DNA from 3 places in the Pseudoalteromonas sp. Ld19 genome. Region 2 is predicted to be linked to each of the others. Evidence: predicted binding sites of a transcription regulator. Region 2 holds the regulator's gene; each other region holds the start of a gene.
The links. Region 2 encodes FliA, which starts transcription of late flagellar genes. Its sites were predicted from a motif close to CTAAAGNTNNNNNNNNNNNNGCCGATA; they were not measured.
Positions count from the first base shown of each region.

Region 1: the regulator FliA is predicted to act here: its motif matches at 1,049-1,075, upstream of ACJJVZ_RS18685 (DUF5610 domain-containing protein).
Region 3: the regulator FliA is predicted to act here: its motif matches at 1,062-1,088, upstream of ACJJVZ_RS09670 (VC2046/SO_2500 family protein).

Region 1 covers NZ_JBISHA010000022.1:401,587-403,860, reverse strand. The annotation lists gene trmA (tRNA (uridine(54)-C5)-methyltransferase TrmA) at 1-940, opposite strand, end outside; gene ACJJVZ_RS18685 (DUF5610 domain-containing protein) at 1,105-2,244, shown strand.
Region 2 covers NZ_JBISHA010000021.1:689,753-692,026, reverse strand. The annotation lists gene ACJJVZ_RS15155 (MinD/ParA family protein) at 1-678, shown strand, start outside; gene ACJJVZ_RS15150 (RNA polymerase sigma factor FliA) at 705-1,415, shown strand; gene cheY (chemotaxis response regulator CheY) at 1,456-1,839, shown strand; gene ACJJVZ_RS15140 (protein phosphatase CheZ) at 1,856-2,274, shown strand, end outside.
Region 3 covers NZ_JBISHA010000018.1:403,230-405,503, reverse strand. The annotation lists gene ACJJVZ_RS09675 (DUF6172 family protein) at 1-182, opposite strand, end outside; gene ACJJVZ_RS09670 (VC2046/SO_2500 family protein) at 500-1,027, opposite strand; tRNA gene ACJJVZ_RS09665 (tRNA-Tyr) at 1,140-1,224, shown strand; tRNA gene ACJJVZ_RS09660 (tRNA-Tyr) at 1,274-1,358, shown strand; gene ACJJVZ_RS09655 (M48 family metallopeptidase) at 1,389-2,075, opposite strand.

The sequences.
Region 1 (2,274 bases), on a different contig from region 2:
TAGCCACTAAGTCACAGGTTAATTCATCCATGCCCGCGCGCGGTGGATCAACTAATATGGTTTGGCAGTCATAGCTTTTAAGGTCAATACCGTCTAAACGAGAGAAAGTACGCTCACCGTTCATAGCTTGGGTGAATTCTTCGCTCGACATACGAATAATATCTAAGTTCTCTACGTTGTTTTTAGCAATATTGTATTGAGCAGAGTGTACAGATGATTTTGATATCTCTGTTGCCAACACTTTATTAAACGAACCAGCTAACGCAATTGAAAAGTTACCGTTGCCACAGTAAAGCTCTAATAAATCATTTTTAAGTGGTTTACATAAATCTTGTGCCCACTCCAGCATACTAATATTTACTTTAGCATTAGGCTGAGTGAAACTGTTTTCTACTTGTTGGTAAATAAGCTCGTGACCATTAACTGTTAAGCGTTCAGTTACAAAGTCATCACCCAGCACTTCTTTTTGTTTGCGAGCACGGCCAATAAAGTCAATTTTGTATTTACTGCTCAGCTTTTCTTTAAGCACTTTAATTTCATTTAACCATTCATCATCTAGTGGCTTGTGATAAAGCAAACTTACTAAAATTTCACCACTTAGCGTTGATAGGTAATCTATTTGAAATAACTTACGACGTAATATTTCGCAAGGCTTAAGGTTTTCAATCATCACCTGCATTACTTCACCTACTAAAGGTGCTGCTGGATCAAACGTATCAACACGGATTTTGTCTTTTGTTTGTTGATCAAACATTATATGAAACAGATCGTCGCCATCATGCCATACTCTAAATTCAGCACGTTGACGGTAGTTAGTTGGCTCTGAACTAAATACTTCTAATTGTTCTACACCAAAACGTTGGAACTGTGCACGTATTCGCTGCTCTTTCTCGCTTAATTGTGCATCGTATTGTGTGGTATCGATTTTAATAACTGCCATTAACGTTACTACCTTATCTCTGAGATCTGTTTATCGGCGCTATTGTAGGGGGCGAGGCGTATTTGTCTAGTTTTGACTAGAATTAATGCTGTTTTTTTGTGCGTTCCCCTTTAGTTTTATACGTTATAGCCGATAATAAATTACTCACGCTTAGGAGACGAATTATGAAAATCAATAATTTTGGCTTTATGCCAAATAACAATATCAATAAATTCAATAATAAAGTAACGATACCACAGCCAACAATTAAGTCTCCTCAAGATAGTTATCAACAAAGCGGGAAAGAACTTGCTGCAAAAGTGTTGGGCGATAAGATGGCTGAGCAACTTGGCTTACCTGTTGCTGAGAAAAAAGCAGATAAGTCATTATTTGATTTTGGCGAGGTAGTTAAAAATGTACTCGATTTTGTGACAGGTACACTCAAAAATGCGAAGGCTAATGGTGCTGATGATGACAAGCTCAAAGGCATACTTGGTGAAGCCCGCAAAGGTGTGCAAATGGGGATTGATGATGCAATTGATGAATTAAAAGGTACCGGTGTATTTAATACCGATATTGAAGAAGGCATTAATAAGTCCAAAGAAGGTATCTTTAATGGTCTTAATAAGCTTGAAGATGATTTGTTTAACCCACAACCGGCGAGTGTGAGTATTAGTCAGGCTCAATACGCTAGTTTAAGCAATAACGCTGAATACAAATTTACTACTGCAGAAGGTGATGAAGTTAGTATTAGTTTCTCCGACTCTTTTGAGTCACAGTCAGCGAGCGGTTATCAAAAGCAGGGAAATAGTGAAGGGTATATAAGTGAATCATCGCAGTCTCGAGAGTTATCATTTTCTATGTCGGTTAATGGTGATTTAAATGAAGATGAACAAAAAGCGATTAATGAACTAATGGAAGACATACAAGGAGTGAGTAAAACTTTTTTTAGTGGCGATTTAGACAAAGCATTTGAAGAAGCGCAAGCGTTGAGTTTAGATAACGAACAGTTAGTCGCTTTCTCAATGGATTTAAGACAAACCAAAACGGTTGCAACGATAAAAAGCTACGAAGAATACAGGCCAATACCAGAGAAGGCGGTCTCGGAAAAAATAGCCCCTTTTAATGACGATTTAAAAGAAGTTTATACAAAAGCAGCCGATCTGGGTCTGCAAAGCCAATTATCGGGTATTATGGAATGGTTAAATCAAGATCAAAGCGGGATTGATAAATTAGTTGATTATACTAAAGCAATGTTTGAAAACCTGGATCAGCTAAATACTGCGGCAGATGAGCTGGCTAATCTAGAATCACCGCAAAGTTAAACTGCTTTCCTTTACAAAAGTGACATGTCA
Region 2 (2,274 bases):
TTAGGTTTAGCAAATTGTGATGTGATGCTTGGGCTTCGTGTTGAGCGCAATTTATCACATGTATTATCTGGCGAATGCGAACTGGATGAGATTTTAGTTGAAGGTCCTGCTGGGATTAAAATTGTCCCTGCAACGTCGGGTTCGCAAAACATGGTTGAATTATCACCTTCTGAACACGCGGGTCTTATTCGTGCCTTTAGCGAATTAAATACCGAATTTGATATATTGATAGTAGACACCGCCGCCGGCATTTCCGATATGGTGCTGAGCTTTTCTCGTGCAGCACAAGATGTAATGGTCGTCGTGTGTGACGAACCGACATCAATAACAGATGCGTACGCGCTAATTAAAGTATTAAGCCGTGAGCATGGCGTGTATAAATTTAAAATTGTTGCAAATATGGTTCGTAGCCTTCGCGAAGGCCAAGAATTGTTTGCAAAGCTATCTAAAGTAACAGATCGTTTCCTAGATATTTCTATGGAGCTAGCTGCAACGATACCTTACGATGAAAATATGCGTAAAGCGACACGTCGGCAGAAAGTTATTGTGGAGTTGTTTCCAAGCTCTCCAGCTTCAGTAGCTTTTCGAGCTCTGGCAACAAAAGCGGTCAAATGGCCAATACCGAATCAACCGTCAGGGCATTTAGAGTTTTTCATCGAGAAGCTGGTTAACGGCTAATTATGACAACATTGGTAAATAGAGCTATGGGATATCAATCAACACAAAATTTAAATGTGATTGTTGAGAAACATGCGTCACTGGTTAAAAAAGTGGCATGTCACTTAATTGCTCGTCTACCTCCAAGTGTACAACTCGATGATTTAATTCAATCGGGTATGATAGGACTGATTGAAGCGTCAAAAAACTTTGATGCAACTAAAGGCGCAAGCTTTGAAACGTTTGCAGGTATTCGCATCCGTGGCGCTATGCTAGATGAAATGCGCCGTGGTGACTGGGCTCCGCGTTCTGTGCATCGCAAAAGTCGTCTTGTTGCTGAAACGATAAACGAATTAGAAAAAAACTTAAATCGTGAACCTACAGATATAGAAGTTGCTGAAAAACTTGATATTTCGTTAAATGAGTACCATCATATTTTAAACGATGTAAATGCAAGTAAAGTGTTGGGTATAGAAGACCTTGGAATTGATGAAGATGTCATAACTCCAGCAGGTCAAGATTTAACACTAGACAAACCTTTTAATAATGTTAAAAATGAACGATTTAATGAGTCTTTATTAAGTGCAATAAAATCATTACCAGAGCGAGATGCTATGGTGTTATCTTTGTACTATAACGATGAAATGAATTTAAAAGAGATTGGGCATATACTCGATGTTAGTGAATCGCGTGTGAGTCAGATACATGGTCAGGCGATGATTAAGCTAAAAGCAAAAATCAATGACTGGATAAACTAGTAGTAAGTAAATAAAGGTTAAGACCTCACTGGAGGATGTTTTGGATAAAAACATGAAAATTCTTGTCGTTGACGATTTTTCAACAATGAGACGTATTATTAAAAATTTATTGCGTGATTTAGGCTTTACGAATGTTCAAGAAGCAGATGATGGTTCGACTGCTTTACCAATGCTACAAAATCAGTCTTTTGATTTTGTCGTGACGGATTGGAACATGCCAGGTATGCAGGGTATTGACCTTTTAAGGGCAATTAGGGCGGATGACAAGTTAAAACATCTCCCTGTTTTAATGGTAACGGCTGAAGCTAAAAAAGAACAGATAATAGCTGCTGCTCAAGCTGGTGTTAATGGCTACATTGTAAAACCATTTACAGCTGGCACATTGAAGACCAAATTAGAAAAAGTGTTTGAACGCTTAGGTTAATTATAGGGAGAGGCTTATGTCAGCACCTGCTGCGCCTCGAATAACTTTAGAACAAGCGCGTCAACTCGTTGTTTTTTTAGAAAACGACGAGCAAGATAAAGCTGATCAATTAATTTTGGATACAGCGTCTAAAGAGCAGTCAGAGATATTTGCTGAAGTTGGCAAGTTAACGCGTCAATTGCATGAAGCTCTAAAAGGTTTTGAGCTAGATTCGCGTTTAACAAACTTAACAAACGATGCAATTCCGGATGCTAAAAAACGACTTAGTTATGTCATGGAATTGACAGAGAATGCTGCAAATAAAACCATGGATGCGGTTGAGGCAAGTCTCCCTATAACTCAGGAGTTAGCGGGTGAGATAGCAGCCATTAAACCGACATGGGATCGGTTAATGAGTCGGGATATAGAGCTTGGTGAGTTTAAAACTCTGTGCCA
Region 3 (2,274 bases), on a different contig from region 2:
TGCACAACTTGCGCATCTTCAGCTGTGTTACCAAACTTACAGTCAAATGCCCAATAATCTGCATCTTCAGGTAGTGTTTTATTGCGCTCTCGTTTCAAATATTTTTTCACTTCATGCTTTGCAGCATCAACCATACGAGGGTATTTGATTTTCTCGTGATTCAGCGTGAATGTTTTCTTCATTACGTTCCTAATTACCTTGGTTTAATGATAGCGGCATTTCATGTCATACCATTTGCGATCATTATAGCAATTGCAATTAACTTTTGGATGCTTTTTTTGCACTAAATCAATTATTAGCCAATATCATTAAATTAATCAGTAATAGTGATGCGAAAACACAAAAAACAACATATAGGGTTACTCGATATACCTAACTTTTAAAGCTGTAAGAAGGTAAATCAATCGGTAAGTAAGAGTTAATTTTCTAGGTTAAATTACAATATGCATTTGTCCCTGAATCACATAAATAACACGCTTGCTTGCTATTAGATATTTTCTCAAGCAGTAACTAAGTGTAAAGGCTCATGTAAAGCATCGTTATTAAGGAGATCGTAAAAAGCAGCAGCGTCCATCGCTGGATTAGAAAGTTGCGTTTCTGTGTTTTTTATACGTCTACGCACAGCAAGCTCACAATTATCAATGATATTCAACGGAATATGCGTCACATCATCTCTTATAAAGAGGGGCTCTGGATTCAAACAATGATTCAATTTAATATCGTTCATTCCAGAGCGTTCTCCAGTACTGATCAATAGTGAAGCGTTATGTTGACCAATCAACATATCAAACTTATCTGGCGCTAAAAGCTGCTTAGGACCCACACCCAATTGTTTGCGAAGCGCATCATCGGTAATAATTGCGTCTTCGAGTTCTGTTTTTGGTAAGTGAAATTGGCTAAAATCAAGTGCGTCATGCGATAACATTGCGAGCAAAAGAGAAAACTCTCCTCTTCGCTGTTCGTGCACACTTTTGTTAAGCCGTGTGCTTAATTGGTTCTCTGTGATCAACAAACCATCGATTTGCATAGTCTTTAGCCGATTGTTGTAGGTTATAGATATTTATCGGCTTTTTTTTATTTTTCTTTAGTTTTTTTCTTTACTTAAATACATATTTTGCTATTATCAGCGCCGTTGCATTGGAGGGGTTCCCGAGCGGCCAAAGGGATCAGACTGTAAATCTGACGGCTCAGCCTTCGCTGGTTCGAATCCAGCTCCCTCCACCACTTTTCTTACCGCTAAGTTAAGTGGGGCCAAATGTAACAAAATTAGTGTGGAGGGGTTCCCGAGCGGCCAAAGGGATCAGACTGTAAATCTGACGGCTCAGCCTTCGCTGGTTCGAATCCAGCTCCCTCCACCACTTTTAATCTTCCCTAGTAAGCAATAAAATCTAAAACACCCATTGTAAGCTCATTCCATTAATTTTTAACCATTGTGATGCTGATTTATGATCAGGGTAAAACATTTCAACTCGCTGCCAAAATGCTTTACTGTGGTTTAAATGACGCAGATGTGCTAACTCATGAACTATTACATAATCAATTATGTGCTGTGGTGCACCAATAAGGTGTAGATTAAAGGTCAAATCACGTTTGCAGTTACAGCTCCCCCACTTTCTTTTATAAATCGCAATATTCAAATTGCGTGGTAAAGCCTCGTTCATTTGTGTACAAAAATACGTAAGTCGCATTTCTATATAAGCTGTTAGCTGCTCTTTTAAATACTCTTCTAATAATTTTTGATACTTTAATTGTTGATGTTTAACACGTTTAGATACCGTAATTAACAAGCCAGCTAGTTGTGGTTTTACACCAGAGTAGTGACCTTGCTCAAACTGCACATTTACTTGCTCAGAATAAATACATATTTTTTTAGTTTCAAAGGGGTATTGCTTGCAGTCAACAACAGTGAGTTGCTTAAGCAATTGCGCATCAACCCATGTCTTTTTTTCTAAAAGCCAGCTATCTATTTGCTTTTTTGCAATATAGCTAGGTGCATATACAGTTACCTGTTGGTTATGAACTTTAATCGCAACGGTTTTTCTTCGTGCGCTTTTTTTTAGCTGATATTCAAACACTTCAATTTCTCAAATATAAATATTATTTACCCATCTAGGTAATATATTAGCATCATCTTAATTAAAAAAATTAGCTTTATTAGTTAAAGTACTCCCGCATTCAGTCGTTATGAAATAGTGCTTTATTAACCGCAGTAAATTAACTGTTTATTAATTGCTTAATTATATTAAACTAAAATAGTGATATTACATTGTGAGT